2 regions of the Pseudomonas fulva genome follow, and region 1 is predicted to be linked to the other one. Evidence: predicted binding sites of a transcription regulator. Region 1 holds the regulator's gene; the other holds the start of a gene.

Region 1 (8,898 bases):
ACCGCTGGCAATGTTCACCGGCGAGGTGGAACTGGACGGCGAGCGGGTTCCACGCTTTGCTTTGGTCGAGGCCGAAGCGAGCGTTTTCAGTCGCCCCTGAGGGCACCTCAGGAAGCGGTCGCCCTTGACCTTGCCTTGACCGCCACTATATATAGCGGGGCCAAAGCTGAACGCAGGGCAATCGCAGGTGTGCAAAAGCACCTCTCTGGTCCGCGGCAGCACCACGCTTCTCGCGTTCGCTCCATCGAGCGGGCGCCTTCATCGTCGATGCGTTACGCGTCGACTCGATACGCCCAACAGTGTTTTCAGGCGCCTGTCGCCGTTCACCTACCGAATTTCAGGAATTTTCCAATCCATGGGTAAATCGCTGGTCATCGTGGAATCCCCGGCCAAGGCCAAGACCATCAACAAGTACCTGGGCAGCCAGTACGTGGTGAAGTCGAGCATCGGCCATATCCGCGACCTGCCCACCAGCGGCGGGGCGGCTACCAAGGAACCTGCCAAGCGCGGCAAGGCAGCGGCAGGCGAGGCGCCGGCGCTGTCGCCGAAGGAAAAGGCCAAGCGCCAGCTGTTCGCGCGCATGGGCGTCGACCCGGAGCACGGCTGGAAAGCCAAGTACGAAATCCTGCCCGGCAAGGAGAAGGTGGTCGAGGAACTGCGCCGCCTGGCCAAGGAAGCCGATACCATCTATCTCGCGACCGACTTGGATAGAGAGGGGGAAGCCATCGCCTGGCACCTGCGCGAATCCATCGGTGGCGATGACAGCCGCTACAAGCGCGTGGTGTTCAACGAGATCACCAAGAAGGCCATCCAGGAAGCGTTCTCCGCCCCGGGCGAGCTGGACATCAACCGCGTCAACGCCCAGCAGGCGCGCCGCTTCCTGGATCGCGTGGTGGGCTACATGGTCTCGCCGCTGCTGTGGGCGAAGATCGCCCGTGGCCTGTCGGCCGGCCGCGTGCAGTCGGTGGCCGTGAAGCTGGTGGTCGAACGCGAGAAGGAAATCCGCGCCTTCGTGCCCGAAGAATATTGGGAAGTGCACGCCGACCTCGGTACTGCCAAGGACGCCCAGGTGCGCTTCGAAGTGGTGCGCGAGAACGGCGCCGCCTTCAAACCGCTGAACGAAGCCCAGGCCACGGCCGCGCTGGCGACTCTCAAGGCGTCGAGCTACAGCGTCGCCAAGCGCGAGGACAAACCGACCAGCAGCAAGCCGACCGCGCCGTTCATCACCTCCACCCTGCAGCAAGCGGCCAGCACGCGCCTGGGCTTCGGGGTGAAGAAGACCATGATGATGGCCCAGCGTCTCTACGAGGCCGGCTACATCACCTACATGCGTACCGACTCGACCAACCTGTCGGCCGATGCCATCGAGATGGTGCGTGGCTTCATCGACAGCGAGTACGGCAGCAAATACTTGCCGCAAAAGCCCAACTACTACTCGAGCAAGGAGGGCGCCCAGGAGGCGCACGAGGCGATCCGACCTTCGGACGTCAACCTGCGACCGACCCAGCTGTCCGGCATGGAGCGCGACGCCGAGCGCCTGTACGAGCTGATCTGGCGCCAGTTCGTGGCCTGCCAGATGCCGCCGGCCGAATACCTGTCGACCACCGTGACCGTCACCGCCGCGCAGTTCGAGTTGCGCGCCAAGGGCCGTATCCTCAAGTTCGATGGTTATACCCGTGCCCAGCCGCAGATGAGTAAGCCGGGCGACGACGCCGTGCTGCCGGAAATGAAGGAGCGCGAGTCGCTCAAGCTGATCAAGCTCGACCCCAGCCAGCACTTCACCAAGCCGCCGGCGCGCTACTCGGAAGCCAGCCTGGTCAAGGAAATGGAAAAGCGCGGTATCGGCCGTCCGTCGACCTATGCAGCGATCATTTCCACCATCCAGGATCGCGGCTACGTGGCCCTGCACAATCGCCGCTTCTATTCCGAGAAGATGGGCGACATCGTCACCGAACGCCTCAGCGAGAGCTTCGCCGACCTGATGGACTACGGCTTCACCGCCGGCATGGAAGAGAATCTCGATGACGTCGCCCAGGGCGAGCGCGAGTGGAAGCACCTGCTCGACGAGTTCTACGGCGACTTCAAGAAGAAGCTCGAAGTGGCCGCCGACGGCGACAACGGCATGCGCGCCAACACGCCGACCCTGACCGATATCCCGTGCCGCGAATGTGGCCGGCCGATGATGATCCGTACCGCCTCCACCGGTGTGTTCCTCGGTTGCTCGGGCTACGCCCTGCCGCCGAAAGAGCGCTGCAAGGCCACCATCAACCTGGTGCCGGGCGACGAGATCGCCGCCGATGACGAGGGCGAGTCGGAATCGCGGGTGCTGCTGGGCAAGCATCGCTGCCCGATCTGCGCCACGGCGATGGACGCCTACCTGCTGGACGAGACCCGCAAACTGCATATCTGCGGCAACAACCCGGATTGCGCGGGCTATGAAATCGAGCAGGGCCAGTTCCGCATCAAGGGCTATGAGGGCCCGAGCCTGGAATGCGACAAGTGCGGCAGCCAGATGCAGCTCAAGACCGGCCGTTTCGGCAAGTTCTTCGGCTGTACCAACAGCGAATGCAAGAACACCCGCAAGTTGCTGCGCAACGGCGAGCCGGCGCCACCCAAGATGGATGCGGTGAAGATGCCGGAGCTCAAGTGCGAGAAGGTCGAGGACACCTACGTGCTGCGCGATGGCGCGTCGGGGCTGTTCCTGGCTGCCAGCCAGTTCCCGAAGAACCGCGAAACCCGGGCACCCCTGGTACTCGAGCTGTTGCCGCACAAGGACGAGATCGATCCGAAGTACCACTTCCTGTTCGATGCGCCGGCGCGCGATCCGGAAGGCCGTGCGGCGGTGATCCGCTACAGCCGCAAGACCAAGGAGCAATACGTACAGACCGAGGTGGACGGCAAGCCCACTGGCTGGAAGGCGTTCTTCGACGGCGGCAAGTGGAAGGTCGAAGACAAGCGTTGATCCGTGCTCGGTGCGCGTCATGCGCGCACCCGAGGCTATCTGGAGAGTGCATATGGCTGGCGAACTGTATACCCGGACCAATCAGAAGATCTTCTACGCTGGCCTCTCCCTGGAGTCCTGGCGCAAGGCTGAAGAGGGGCGGGCAATGAATGCCCAGGCGCTGATACAGGCCGAACGCGAAGCCACGCTGTTTCATCTGTACGGTGCGTTGCTCGGGCTGTGCCATGAGATCGCCGGCTTCTACCGTCTGCCCAACAGCAGCGCTGCCCGTGCCGAAGTGCTGCTGGATCGCCAGAGCCTGAGCGGGGCGCCAAGCCCGGAGCTGGCGGAACTGGTCGAGCTGGCCGAAAACCGGCAGACCTGGCTGGGGCAGCTGCTGGCCGCCCATGCCGAGCTATTCAAGCCGCCACGTCAGCCGCGAGAGCCAAAGGGCGATCCCAGCACTTCCGCGCTGATCGAGGCGGTGAGTCTGGGCGACGAGCCGCCGCTGCTCGAACGCGAAACCCTGGAAGGTTGGCGGCAGGCGCTCAAGGCGCTGGCCCAGCGTTTTCGTGAGGGCCTCAGCGAGTGGTAATCGCGCCGCTTGCCCTTGATTGAACGCCCGTTCGGCAATTGGCGGCTTTTTCGCCAAGCGATCAACCAGGCTCGCTGTTACACTGGGCGGCCTTTCGTGGAGAATCCGAGTCATGCCTACGTCTTTCCTTGAAATCGTCGAACTGCCCGATGGGCGCATCGCCCTGCGTCGCGCCGACGATGAGGAAGCACTGGTGGTGCTGGACTTCTCCGAAGATGCCAAGGCGTTCCTGCAGGGCCAGCATGTGGAGGTCGCCAAGGCGATGCTCAATGTCGGCGTGCAGATGGCGGGCAGAATGGCAGAGGGCGATTTCGAGCACGAAGAAGACGAGCAGCCGCGCGTGCTTCACTGACAGGCAGTGGCCTGAGCGTACCCAGATAAACAAAAGGCCAGCAGATTCGCTGGCCTTTTGCTTTCTATCGGATTCTTGCTCGCCGCCGATACCTCAACCCAGGCTGATATTCAGGCTTTGCGCCTTGCCGGTGTGCGCCGCTGCTTCGAGCTGCTGGCGTGCCTGCTGGGGCAGGGGGTGCAGCCAGCTGACCACGGTGTGGCTGCGGCCAAGCTTCAGGGCTTCCTGAGCCAGTTGCAGCGGGCTCTGGTTGCGGCGCGGCTGCAGCAGCAGGATGCGCTCACGGTTGAGGCCGGCGTCACGCAGCCAGCTCTGGGTCAGGCTGGCGGGCGGCGCGATCAGGGTCAGCCAGCGTTCGTCATCCTTCTCGCTCAGTTCCCGCAGCATGGGCGCCAGTAGCGTCAGGCAATGCCCAGCGGCACCACGCAGCGACACCTCGCTGAATGCGGCTTCCTGGCTGGCTGGTTCCTCTACAGCTGCGAGGGTCGAGGCCAGAAAGGCATCGAACAGGGGCAGCTGGTTACGGCTCAACGACTGGGGGAACTGCATGACGCCTCCAATTAGCGGCGGATGACGCCGACACTCAAACCTTCGATGACCAGGTCCTGCTCCTCGAGATTCACCTCGATCGGCGCGAACTCCGGGTTTTCCGCCAGCAACCACACGGTATTGCCTTCGCGCTTGAAGCGCTTGACCGTCACTTCATCGTCGATGCGCGCCACCACCACCTGGCCGTTGCGCGCTTCACTGGTGGTATGCACCGCCAGCAGGTCACCGTCGATGATGCCGATGTCCTTCATGCTCATGCCGCGTACGCGCAGCAGGTAGTCGGCCTTGGGGCGGAAGAAGTCCGGGTTGATCCGGCAGGCCTCTTCTATATGCTGCTGCGCCAGGATGGGCGCACCGGCGGCGACGCGACCGATCACCGGCAGCCCGTCTTCCTCTTCCTGGTTGGGCTCGAAGCCCGGAATGCGAATGCCGCGGGAGGCGCCCGGGGTCATCTCGATGGCGCCTTTGCGTGCCAGGGCCTTGAGGTGTTCTTCGGCCGCGTTGGGCGACTTGAAGCCCAGGGCCTGAGCGATCTCCGCGCGGGTTGGCGGGTAGCCGTTGTCTTCCAGGCACTGCTTGATGAAGGCGAGAATTTCGCCTTGGCGGGGCGTCAGCTTGATCATGTGAGGCGCTCTGGCTTTTTATACAGTGACTGGGATTATATACAGTAAGTCGTGCTTGGCAATCGGTTGATGCCCGCCGTGTCGATAGAGGGCCAGGCAGCGGATGACCGGTACCCCGGGGTAGCGGGCGGCGGTGACGTGCGACGCGCTCGCCAAATGGTGACTGAGCAGCCAGAATACGCCCTGCGCGACTTGACAGTGGCACGCGCTGAAACGTATGTTTCAAACACTTGTTTGTCTGGTGGATGTCATGGCGCAATCGGAAACCGTTGAACGCATTCTCGACGCGGCGGAGCAGTTGTTCGCGGAGAAGGGCTTTGCCGAAACGTCGCTGCGCCTGATCACCAGTAAGGCCGGGGTCAATCTGGCGGCCGTCAATTACCACTTCGGCTCCAAGAAGGCCCTGATCCAGGCGGTGTTCTCGCGCTTTCTCGGGCCATTCTGCACCAGCCTGGAGCGTGAGCTGGACAAGCGCCAGAGCAAGCCCGGCGTGACCTTCAGCCTCGAGGAACTGCTCGAGTTGCTGGTCGAGCAGGCCCTGGCGGTCAAGCCGCGCAGCGGCAACGATCTGTCGATCTTCATGCGCCTGCTGGGCCTGGCATTCAGCCAGAGCCAGGGCCACCTGCGCAAATACCTCGAAGAGGTCTACGGCAAGGTATTTCGCCGCTACATGTACCTGGTGCACGAAGCGGCACCCGGTATTCCGCCCCTGGAGCTGTTCTGGCGCGTGCACTTCATGCTTGGTGCGGCGGCGTTCAGCATGTCCGGCATCAAGGCGCTGCGTGCCATGGCCGAGAGCGACTTCGGAGTCGACACCTCGATCGAACAGGTGATGCGCCTGATGGTGCCGTTCCTGGCGGCCGGCATGCGCTCGGAGAGCGGGGTGACCGATCCGCGTCTGGCATCGGCGCAGCTGATTCCCCGTCACAAAGGTCCACCCATCAGCAAGCCCTGAGGCTTGTCGGTGGGCCTCGGCTGCCCCTAAGCTACCACCCTTTATCGCGCCCTGTCGTAGCGGCTGGCTCCCGTCGCCCGTGCGACGGGAACCCTTTGTCGCGCCATTGTCAGATGGCCATTGGGCGTGATGCCTATCTTCAAGGAATTCCGTTGTGACGACTCCCCTGTATGGCTCCCTGATGGTGGATATCGCCGGTACCTGGCTGACCGCCGAGGATCGCCAGTTGCTGCGCCAGCCCGAGGTCGGTGGCCTGATCATCTTTGCCCGCAATATCGACAGCCCGCGGCAGGTGCGGGAATTGTGCGAATCCATCCGGGCGGTGCGTCCCGACCTGCTCCTGGCGGTGGATCAGGAAGGCGGGCGTGTGCAGCGCCTGCGTCAGGGCTTCGTGAAATTACCGGCGATGCGGGCCATCGCCGGTTGCGCCGGTGCCGAGCAGCTGGCGCGCCAGTGCGGCTGGCTGATGGCCACCGAAGTGTTGGCGGTGGGGCTGGACCTGAGCTTCGCCCCGGTGCTGGACTTGGACCACGGGCGCAGTGCGGTGGTCGGCCATCGCGCCTTCGAGGGCGACCCCGAGCGCGCCACGCAGCTGGCCGGTGCCTTTATCCGCGGCATGGCGGAGGCGGGCATGGCTGCCACGGGCAAGCATTTCCCCGGGCATGGCTGGGCCGAGGCCGACTCCCACGTGGCGATTCCCCTTGATGAGCGCAGTCTGGAGGAAATCCGCCAGAACGATCTGCGGCCCTTCGCGGCGCTGAGCCGCGACCTGGCCGCGGTGATGCCGGCCCACGTCATCTACCCGCAGGTCGACAGCCAACCGGCCGGCTTCTCGCGCCGCTGGCTGCAGGACATCCTGCGCGGCGAGCTGGGCTTCGAGGGCGTGATCTTCAGCGATGACCTGTCGATGGCCGGCGCCCATGTGGTCGGCGATGCGGCCAGCCGTATCGAGGCCGCGCTGACTGCCGGCTGCGACATGGGCCTGGTGTGCAATGACCGGGCGGCGGCGGAGCTGGCGCTGTCGGCGGCGCAGCGCCTCAAGGTGGTGGCGCCCAAGGGCCTGGCGCGTATGCGCCGTCGCGCTTTCCCTGGTGTCGACTATCGCCAGAATCCGCGCTGGGCGCAGGCGCTCTCGGCGTTGCGGGCCGCGCAGTTGGTGGAGTGAGGCGAACTACCGCTTAGTGGCGGGAGCGGCCGGTCGTGTAACTCGTGGGAGAGGCTTTAGCCTCGAGCTCTTTGTTTGCCTTGATAAAAAGCTCGGGGCTAAAGCCCCTCCTACACTCGATGTCCGCTTCTGCCTTACAACAGTCGCTTAAGCGACGTCTTCAATCACCCATGCCACAAACCATCAGGGCCGCATAAGCGGCCCTGATGGTTTTCAGCTTTTCACCGTGGCCAGCAGGCGTTCGAGCAGTGCTTCCAGGGTATTGAAGCGTTCCTCGGGGCGTTCCATCGGCACCGAGAAGCGGAACAGCGTGGCGCCTTCGAACTTGTAGCGGTTCGGCGCACTCTGGATCAGCTTGATCAGCGTCAGCGGATCGACCGGCGTTTCCGTGGCGAACTCGATGCGTCCGCCCTGCGGCCCGGCATCGATCTTCTTGATGCCCAGCCGTTCGGCCTGCAGCTTCATCAGCGTCAGGCGCACCAGGTGCTTGGTCGGCTCGGGCAGCAGGCCGAAGCGGTCGATCATCTCCACCTGCAGTTCCTTGAGGCCGTCCTCGTCGCTGGCATTGGCGATGCGTTTGTAGAGGATCAGGCGGGCGTGCACGTCTGGCAGGTAGTCCTCGGGGATCAGCGCCGGCACCCGCAGGTTGATTTCCGGCCCGCCGCCCAGGGGCTGGTCGAGGTTGGGCTGCTCGCCCTTGCGGATCGACTTGACCGCCCGTTCGAGCATTTCCATGTACAGGGTGAAGCCGACCGCCTGGATCTGCCCGCTCTGGCCGTCGCCGAGCAGCTCGCCGGCACCGCGGATTTCCAGATCATGGGTGGCCAGCACGAAGCCGGCGCCGAGGTCCTGGGCATTGGCGATGGCTTCGAGGCGCTTCTGGGCATCATCGGTCATCTGCTTGCGCGGCGGGGTCAGCAGGTAGGCGTAGGCCTGGTGGTGGCTACGGCCGACCCGGCCGCGCAGCTGGTGCAACTGGGCCAGGCCGAATTTGTCGGCGCGCTCGATGATGATGGTGTTGGCGCTCGGCACGTCGATGCCGGTTTCGATGATGGTCGAGGCGATCAGCACGTTGAAGCGCTTGTGGTAGAAGTCGCCCATCACCTGTTCCAGCTCACGCTCGTTCATCTGCCCGTGGCCGATGCCGATGCGCGCCTCGGGCACCAGCTCGGCGAGATCGGCGGCGCATTTCTCGATGGTCTTCACGTCGTTGTGCAGGTAATACACCTGGCCGCCGCGCAAGAGCTCACGCAGCAGCGCCTCCTTGATGGTCGGCTTGTTCTGCTCCATGACGAAGGTACGCACCGACAGGCGCCGTGCCGGCGGCGTGGCGATGATCGACAGGTCACGCATGCCCGACACCGCCATGTTGAGGGTGCGCGGGATCGGCGTGGCGGTCAGGGTGAGAATGTCCACTTCGCTGCGCAGGGCCTTGAGGGCCTCCTTCTGGCGCACGCCGAAGCGGTGCTCCTCGTCGATGATCACCAGGCCCAGGTTCTTGATCTTGACGTCATCCTGCAACAGCTTGTGGGTGCCGATGATGATATCGATCTTGCCTTCGGCCAGCTGCTCGATGGCGGCATTGACTTCCTTGGCGCTCTTGAAGCGGCTCATCACCTCGACGGTCACCGGCCAGTCGGCGAAGCGGTCGCGGAAGCTGTTGTAGTGCTGCTGGGCGAGCAGGGTGGTGGGCACCAGGATTGCCACCTGGCGGCCGC
Region 2 (8,898 bases), 260 kb from region 1:
CTGCTGGGCTTCGGTGGCGATCGCCGTGACCGCCGTTCGGTGCTCAAGGAGGGCTCGGTGGCCGTGCTGCTCAACCGCCAGTGGGCAGTGGGCGTCGAGTACCGGGAAAAACCGGACAACCTCAACTTCGCCGGCGAAAGCGACTGGGCCGACCTGTTCGTCGGCTACTTCCCCAACAAGCACCTGGCCATCGTGCTGGCCTACGCGCGCCTTGGCGAGATCGCCACCCTGGATGACCAGAACGGTGCCTACCTGTCCGTGCAGGGGAGTTTCTGAGCATGCTGCGTTCACTGTGCGTTGCGCTGCTGGCGCTGGTACTGATCGGTTGCGCGCAGCAGCCGGCCAAGGACGACAGCCTGTACCGCGACCTGGGCGAAAAGCCCGGCATCACCCGCATCGTCGAGGGCATGCTGATCAACGTGGCAGGCGACCCGCGCATCGTGCAGTTCTTTGCCAGGGTGGATATCGCCGGGCTGCGTGACAAGCTGGTCGACAAGTTCTGCGTGATCGCCGGCGGGCCCTGCGTGTACACCGGCGACTCCCTCGAGGAAAGCCACAAGGGCCAGAACCTGTCGCCCAGCCACTTCAACGCCCTGGTCGAGAACCTGCAGGCCTCGATGGACAGCCAGGGCGTGCCGACGCCCGTGCAGAACCGCCTGCTGGCGCGCCTGGCGCCCTTGCGTGGGCAGGTGATCGGGAAATAGAGCGGTTGCGTCCATGACGAAAGGGGGCGAAGCGGGTAGAGTCACCGGCTGCCCCCTGAACCCTCCAGCCGCGAGCCGACCATGTCCGTCACCTGGCACTGCAAACACCACACCGAACTGACCAAGACCGAGCTGTACGCCGCCCTGGCGCTGCGTACCCAGGTATTCGTGGTCGAGCAGAACTGCCCCTACCTGGAAGTCGATGGCCGTGACCTGGAGGGCGACACCTGCCACCTGCTGGGCTGGCACGGCGAGGAGCTGGTGGCCTACCTACGCCTGCTCGACCCGGCGCTCAATGATGGTGAGGTGGTGATCGGCCGCGTGGTCACCGCGCCCAGCGCGCGGGGCACCGGGCTTGGCCACAGCATGATGGAGCAGGCACTGCTGGCCTGTGGGCTGCGCTGGCCGGGCCTGCCCGTCTATATGTCCGCCCAGGCGCACCTGCAGGGGTATTACGGCCGCTACGGGTTCGTGGCGGCTACCGATGAATACCTGGAAGACGATATTCCGCATATCGGTATGCGCCGGGCGCTGTAAGCGACGGTAATGCGGCAGTACTACTGACCTGTGTGGGAGCGCGCGGGGACGCCTAGTCCATGCGCGCGACAGCTCTCGGGCATGTACCGGGCATCTCCGCCTGTTCCCACAAAATCGGGCGCATGGCGCCCTCCCACAAAAGGCCGGACCAACCCCAATGCCGGCGTGGCAGCCCCCCGCAGCGTAACCACAATGCTGCATCCCGCCTCAATGAAAATCCCGACTGCGCACATCCAGTCCCACCAGCCAGTCGGTCAGGTCGACCAGCCGCCCGGCGATCACGTGCTGCACGCCATTGGCGGCCTCCAGATGCCCGTCGATGCGCAACAGCCGCGATTGCAGCAGCGTCTTGCGCTGGCGCTCGGCCAGTTCCAGGCGCACCAGTACGTTGATCATGCCGAACTCGTCCTCCAGGGTGACGAAGGTCACGCCACTGGCGGTCTGTGGGCGCTGGCGGCCGATCACCAGGCCGGCCACGCTGACCATCCTGCCGGGCTCCACACGCTCCAGTTCGCGACGGCTGCGGCAGCGCGCGGCCCTGAGTTTGCCGCGCAGCAACGCCAGCGGGTGCGGGCCGAGGGTGGTGCCCAGGGTCGCGTAGTCGGTCAGCAGGTTCTCGCCGACGCTGGGGCGCGGCAGGCTGATGGCGGTTTCCTGTTGGGCGGGCAGGCTGGCGAACAGTGGCAGCTGCGGCTCCACCCCGGCGATGGCCCAGCGCGCCTGGTGGCGATGGCCAACCAGGGCCTGCAGGGCGCCGGCGTCGGCCAGGCGTGTGCGGGCGTTGTTATCGAGGCGGGCGCGCTGGCAGAGGTCGGCGATATCGCCGAATGCCGCCTGCTCGCGGGCCGAGACAATACGCAGCGCCGCGTCTTCACGAAAGCCTTTCACCAGGCACAGCCCCAGGCGAATCGCTGGCTGCGGCTTGCCGATATCTTCCAGGGTGCATTCCCAGGCGCTGTGGCGCACGTCCACCGGGTGGATGCGCAGGCCGTGGCGGCGGGCGTCCTGCAATACCTGGTCGGGATTGTAGAAACCCATCGGCCAACTGTTGATCAGCGCGCAGGCGAAGGCCGCCGGCTCGTGGCACTTGAGCCAGCAACTGGCGTAGGTGAGCAGGGCGAAGCTGGAGGCGTGGGACTCGGGAAAGCCGTAGCTGCCGAAGCCCTTGATCTGCTCGAAGATGCGGTTGATGTATTCGATCGGGTAGTCCTTCTCGAGCATGCGCTTGGTCAGCCGCTCACGGTGCGGCTCCAGGCCGCCATGGCGCTTCCAGGCGGCCATGGCGCGGCGCAGTTCGTCCGCTTCGCCGGGTGAGTAATCGGCGGCGATGATCGCCAGCTCCATCACCTGTTCCTGAAACAGCGGCACGCCCAGGGTGCGCTCGAACACCGGCTGCAATTCCTCGGAGGGGTAGGTGACTTCTTCTTCGCCGGTGCGGCGGCGCAGGTAGGGATGCACCATATCGCCCTGGATCGGCCCCGGCCGCACGATGGCGACCTGAATCACCAGGTCATAGAAGGTCTTCGGTCGCAGGCGTGGCAGCATGGCCATCTGCGCGCGGGATTCGATCTGGAACACCCCCAGGGTATCGGCGCGGCTGATCATCTCGTAGGTGGCCTGATCCTCGGCCGGCAGGCTGGCCAGCGTCCAGCGTTTGCCGCGGTAGGCGGCCAGCAGGTCGAAGCAGCGGCGCAGGGCGCTGAGCATGCCGAGGGCCAGCACATCGACCTTGAGCAGGCCGACGGCGTCGAGATCGTCCTTGTCCCACTGGATCACCGTGCGCTCGGCCATGCTGGCGTTTTCCACCGGCACTAGGGTGTCGAGGGGCGTCTCGGAAATCACGAAACCGCCAGGGTGCTGGGAGAGGTGACGGGGAAAGCCGATCAGCTCGCCAGCCAGCACCAGCACCCGGTGCAGCACCTTGCTCTGCGGGTCGAAACCGGCCTCGCGCAGGCGTTCGGCATCGGGGATGCGGTCGCTCCAGCGGCCGCAGCAACTGGCCAGGGCGTTGATCTGATCGGGCGGCAAACCCAGGGCCTTGGCCACGTCGCGAATCGCCCCAGCACCATGGTAGGTGCTGACCACCGCGGTCAGCGCCGCGCGCTCGCGGCCATAACGGCGGAACACGTACTGGATGACTTCCTCGCGGCGGTCGTGCTCGAAATCCACGTCAATGTCCGGTGGCTCGTTGCGCTCGCGGGACAGGAAACGCTCGAACAGCAGGCGGCTGCCCTTGGCCATCGGGTTCAGTTCGGTGATGCCCAGGGCGAAGCACACCGACGAGTTGGCCGCCGAGCCACGCCCCTGGCAGAGAATCGACTGCTCGCGGGCGAAGCGCACGATATCGTGTACGGTGAGGAAATAGCTTTCGTACTGCAGCTCGCCGATCAGCGAGAGCTCTTTGTCTATCTGCTTGCGTACTGGCTCGGTAATGCCGTCAGGCCAACGCCAGCGAATGCCGTCCTCGACCAGCTGGCGCAGCCAGGAGCTGGGGGTATGCCCGGCCGGCACCAGCTCGTGGGGATACTGGTACTGGAGCTCATCGAGATCGAACCGGCAACGCTCGGCGATATGCAGGGTTTCGGCGAGTAGCTCGGGCGGATACAGCTCGGCCAGTTCCTCACGGCGGCGCAGGTGCCGCTCGCCATTGGCGAACAGATGGGCGCCGGCTTCGGCCACGGGCAGGTGGTGGCGGATGGCGGTCATGCAGTCCTGCAGGGCGCGGCGGCCACGCGCGTGCATATGCACGTCGCCACAGGCCACGGCAGGGATGCCCAGTTGCCGGGCCAGGCCCAGGCCATGCTGCAGCAACGCCGCATCGTTGCCGCTGCGGTGCAGCTCCACCCCCAGCCACAGGCGTTCGGCAAAGCGCTCACGCAGCCAGGCACCAGCCATGGCGTTGTCGTCTGGTGCCGGCAGCCAGATGGCCAGCAACCCGTCCGGCTCCACGGGCAGATCCTCGTCGAGCAGGATGTAGCGGCCCTTTTCCGCGCGCCGCCGGGCGCGGGTTATCAGCGCACACAAACGCTGGTAACCGGCGAGGTTCTCGACCAGCAGGACCAGCCGGGCGCCGTTCTGCAGCCTCAGCTCGCTGCCGACGATCAGCTTCACACCATGCTCCTTGGCGGCCTGCCAGGCCCGCACGATACCGGCCAGGGTGCATTCATCGGTGATCGCCAGGGCGCGATAGCCGAGCAGCTTGGCGCGCTCGACCAGCTCGGCGGCGCTGGAGGCACCGCGCTGGAAACTGAAGTTCGACAGGCAGTGCAGCTCGGCGTAGTCGGGCAGGCTCATGCGAACCAGCCGTGCAGCCGCAACGGGCCGTCTTCGCCGACGCTGCGAAAGGCCCAGCCGCGCTGGCCGCTGCGGGTCTCGATCAGGTAGTAGTCGCGGCGCACGTCCTCGCCATCCCACCAGCCGGATTCGATGCGCTCCGGGCCGCTGAGAATATGCAGCGGCTCGCGCAGCACCTGTGGCTCCGGCAGCAGCCAGCTGGGCCGCGCGCCGCTCGGGCCGGGCAACGCAATGCGGCTCGTCTCCGTGCGCCAGGCCTTCTCCGGGCGGTGATCGGCATGGGCGGCCAGGCCTTGCACGGCGTCGTCACCCAGGCGCGCACGCAGGCGCTCACGCAGCTGCTCCCAGCCCAGGGTTTGCTGCGGCCGGTCCTCGAACAAGGCCTGGTGCTGCGGCACGAAGGTGGGCAGGTCGCGGGCCACCAGGCGCAGTGCCAATACCGGTGACGGCAGTTGCAGCTGCTCCAGGCGGCCGCGGGTGAACTCCAGCAGCATCGCCGCCTCCCGCTCGGCACTGAGCAGGCCGACGGGCAAGAGGCTGTCGTCACCGTCACGGTGTTCCAGGTGCAGCACGAAACGCTGCACGCCGCAGTCCCGGCCCGCCAGGTAGGCGGCTAGGTCGGCGATCAGGCGGCGCAGCGGAAACAGCAGGGCCTGGGTCGACTCCACCTCGAAGTGCAGCTCCAGCCGACTGTCGAACACATCCGGCGGGCGGTAGTAGTCGAGTGCCAGCGGGCGCAGGCCCATCAGGGTATCCAGGCCGGCCAGCAACTCGGGCGGGAAGCGCCGCGCCAGGCTGTCGCGGGGCAGCGCCTGCAACTGACGCACCTGGCGCAGGCCCATGCGCGCCAACGTGGTGACCAGCTCCTCGGACAGGCCGATGCGATCCAGCGGCATGGCCGCCAGCCGCTCGCGCAATGCCTGCTCGTCGGTGATCGCCAGGCCGTCGTGCAGGTTGGCGAGCATGCGCGCCGCAGCCGGGTGGTGCGCCAGGGTGATGCGATGGCGAAAGCCCAGTGCCGTCAGCTCCTCACGCAAGCGCGCCTCGAAGCGCGGCCAGGGGCCGAACAGGGACAGGCTCGATTGCACCTCCAGCAGCAGGCAGCGCGGATAGTGCAGGCTCACCTGGGAGCTGAAACCGTAGGCCCAGGCCGCCAGGAAGCTGCGCCAGCGCTCGATGTCGGCGGGGTCGTACTCGGCGCTGGCGAATGCGCAGTTCAAGGATTGCGCCGCCGTCAGCGTCAGCCCCGGGCGCAGGCCGAGCGCCCGCGCGGCCGGGTTGACCGCCTGCAACATGCGCCGCTGCGGTGTGCCGCTCAGCAGCACCAGCGGCGCTTCGGCCTCTTCACGGCCACGCAACACGCCGTCCATGGCCAGTTGCGGCAGCAGGATGCACGCCCAGCGCATATCAAAAGCCCCAGCCGCTCAAATCAAACGTGCGCGCCGGTGGTTGCCCACCTCGGCACTTGAGCACCCGCACCTGGGCGGGCCGAGCCTGGATGGTCAGACGCAAGGCCGCCGGCGAAGGGTTGCGCGCCTCATGCAGTGGGCGGTAGGCGAAGGCCAGGGTCTGCCCGGTTTCGGCGGCAATCTGCAGGCGGCGCAGGGCACGGTCATCGGCCCGTTGCGGCCACAGCACCACCGCCCCGCAACAGCCCGAACGCAGGCACTGCTCGGCCGCCCACAAGGCATCCCGCGCGCTCGCCTGGATCAGCGCCAACTGCTTCATCTCTACCCCCGCTGCCGACCAGGCGCCGGGGTAGGGCACGTAGGGCGGCGCGACCAACACCACCCGCTCCCCGGCAGCGCTCAAGCGCGCCAATGTCGCCAGCACCACGCGCAGCTCACCGATACCTGGCGCCTCGACGAGCAGCTCGCTCAACGCTGCTTCCGGCCAGCCACCGCCTGGCAACGAAGCATCCAGCGCCGCGTTGCCCGTGGGCTGGTGGCCGCTGGGCGCGACAATGCCCTGGCCACGCCAGATACGGCGCTCATTGAGCAGATGATCGATAGCGACGACGGAAGACATGGCAGATAGGGGCAAGAAAAATACTGTTCAAATGTACAGTATTCTGCCCGGCCAGCAAGGCACTATCCGCCGAGCGGATGGCAGCAGGCTCGGCCAGCGCTTCCCGATGCCGATAGACTCCGGGCCACAGCCCCGATACCACGGGCTCTGGCGCGCGGCATCGGGCACGCCAACCAGCCAGTTGCCACGCAGCCGTTACCGGCAAATGAGCCAAGCATTTGATAGCACGCGAAAAAAATTACGCGATGGGCTTCGCCAAAGCGAATTCTGCTGATATCATGCGCGCCGCCTGGGAAGATGCCGGAGTGGCCGAACGGGACGGATTCGAAATCCGTTGTATCAGCGATGGTACCTAGGGTTCAAATCCCTATCTTCCCGCCATATCTCAAGCATAAGCCCCTGAAATTCCTAGAGTTTCGGGGGCTTTTGCTATCTGCGGCATGCAAAGTGTCGAAACCTGCGACCGGTTGATAGCGATCTGTGAAGCAATTGGCAGCTGCGGTGCGCAAATCTGTTGGCAGGCAAACTGCCGAGTATTAGATTGGCAGGGTGCAAGATCGCACCTCAAAGGAACTGAAAAATGCCCGGTCGCAGGATGCTTCCGTTGTCACTCATGCTTTTCGTCACCTTGGCCCATGCGCAGGTCTATACCTGGGTAGACGAGAAGGGGCAGAAACACTTCAGTAGCCAGCCACCCGTTGCCCAGCCCGTCGAGCCTGTGAAGATCAATCATGGGTATATCGGAGACGGTACGGCTGTCGCGCCGCAAACCCCCTACGCAACACCAAACTCCTCATCGAAAGAAACCAAGCCTTCGAAACGGCAGATGTGTACCAGCGCAATCCGCTGGGCTACCGAAGAGGTCGAGGATCTCAAGGGGCTGTCTGTCGCTTTATTGAAAGCCAAGCAGATATCCGAAGCCGAGAACGCCAAGGTGCTTAGCAAACTGGAGAAAGGCAGTGCAGAACTCAGCATGCAGAACTGCCTCGCCAGCTCTGGAGTGAATGAAAAACACTATCAATGTCTCTCGGTAGGGCTTGGTGTAGCGGTTTGCACGGGGGCAGCCGAGGACGCGATGAAGAAGGGTATGAGTAGAGCTCAGAAGCGATAGTCACGCCCATCTGCTGAATACGATCTCTCTATCATTCCAGGTACCTCACTGCGCATAAAGCTGCGCCGACAGCGGTAGAACGCGCATGGCATAGGTGAAACCATCAGCGGCGCCACACGCATAGCCACCTGCGAAGGCAAGAGCGGCGATGAACAGATAACGGATCATAGGTCAGCCTCTCTGGCGCTCTGGCACAGGATGTTCGGTTGGCTTGGCGATGTGGTATCGGACGCGGCGTTGGTGGCCATGCAAGCCTCCATGGCGTAGCGAATCTTCATGCTGTCCAATTTTGCTCAAGCAACCACTGCCGGAGCATGGCGCTGTTGACCATGCGGCGTTTGCCGAGCTTTACGGTGGGCAGCACACCACGCATGGCCCAGGAGCGCGCCGTGGCGTAGGTGATGCCGTTGCGATCCGCCCAGGTTTCGATGGTTTCAACGTCCTGTTGCGGGCCTATCAGCTTGTTGGCGTCCAACTCTTCTAGTCCCATGTCGTTCCGTGCCTATTCGTGTCAATATTCGAGGCAGTGAACTTGCCTCATGGATATAGTCCATATGGATAATATCCATAGAGGTGCATTATGGCAATATTCCATAAATGGTATTTGTTAATGGCTCAAGGCATGGCCGATAGAGCGCATCAATTGCTGAACGCAACCAGCCTCAAAGAGCTGGCAGAGGTGAACAGCAAGGACTACGTGCGCTGGCAAAGCATCAAGCGGGGCAGAGCGCGCATTGGTGCGGAAGAAGTGGAGCTTCTAGGGAAGCTGTACCCGCAATACCGCTGGTGGCTGATGACCGGGGAGGTCATGCCAGATAAAGGACAAGTAAGCCCCGACTACGACGAGGCCAACCGAAACTTGTCCAATCAGAGCGCGGGATAGCGATTACTACTAAGGTCATGGAGCGCTGGTACACGCGCGAAGATAGATTAAAAGGAAATTCATAGTGGAAAAGGATTTTATTTTCAATACCACATAAAGATCATTTGCTATAGATACAATATTTATATTGATTTATTCAGGACTTTAGGTGGCTGCATGATCGAAAATATTAGGTTTAATAATTTCAAACGCTTTAAGGAAGAGTCGCTGGACTTGACTAGGCCTATTACGCTTTTGTATGGGCAGAATAGCTCAGGTAAATCATCAGCCTTGAAAGGTATCGCAGCACTACTGCAGACGTTTAGTTGGATGCGAAACAAGCACGAGCCACTCGTCACTCA

Evidence for each region. Region 1 encodes LexA, which represses DNA repair genes until DNA is damaged. Its sites were predicted from a motif close to CTGTNTNNNNANACAG; they were not measured.
Region 2: the regulator LexA is predicted to act here: its motif matches at 6,587-6,602, upstream of imuA (translesion DNA synthesis-associated protein ImuA).

The regions. Positions count from the first base shown of each region.
Region 1 covers NZ_CP082928.1:455,507-464,404, reverse strand. The annotation lists gene K8U54_RS01980 (DUF1653 domain-containing protein) at 1-100, shown strand, start outside; gene topA (type I DNA topoisomerase) at 356-2,962, shown strand; gene K8U54_RS01970 (DUF6586 family protein) at 3,015-3,536, shown strand; gene K8U54_RS01965 (hypothetical protein) at 3,649-3,888, shown strand; gene sulA (SOS-induced cell division inhibitor SulA) at 3,982-4,437, opposite strand; gene lexA (transcriptional repressor LexA) at 4,449-5,060, opposite strand; gene K8U54_RS01950 (TetR/AcrR family transcriptional regulator) at 5,311-6,015, shown strand; gene nagZ (beta-N-acetylhexosaminidase) at 6,182-7,180, shown strand; gene mfd (transcription-repair coupling factor) at 7,394-8,898, opposite strand, start outside.
Region 2 covers NZ_CP082928.1:711,913-720,810, reverse strand. The annotation lists gene K8U54_RS03245 (DUF3034 family protein) at 1-276, shown strand, start outside; gene K8U54_RS03240 (group I truncated hemoglobin) at 279-704, shown strand; gene K8U54_RS03235 (GNAT family N-acetyltransferase) at 786-1,241, shown strand; gene K8U54_RS03230 (error-prone DNA polymerase) at 1,449-4,535, opposite strand; gene K8U54_RS03225 (Y-family DNA polymerase) at 4,532-5,941, opposite strand; gene imuA (translesion DNA synthesis-associated protein ImuA) at 5,943-6,563, opposite strand; tRNA gene K8U54_RS03215 (tRNA-Ser) at 6,855-6,944, shown strand; gene K8U54_RS03210 (DUF4124 domain-containing protein) at 7,144-7,674, shown strand; gene K8U54_RS25170 (hypothetical protein) at 7,720-7,842, opposite strand; gene K8U54_RS03205 (DNA-binding protein) at 7,949-8,164, opposite strand; gene K8U54_RS03200 (DNA-binding protein) at 8,255-8,557, shown strand; gene K8U54_RS03195 (AAA family ATPase) at 8,714-8,898, shown strand, end outside.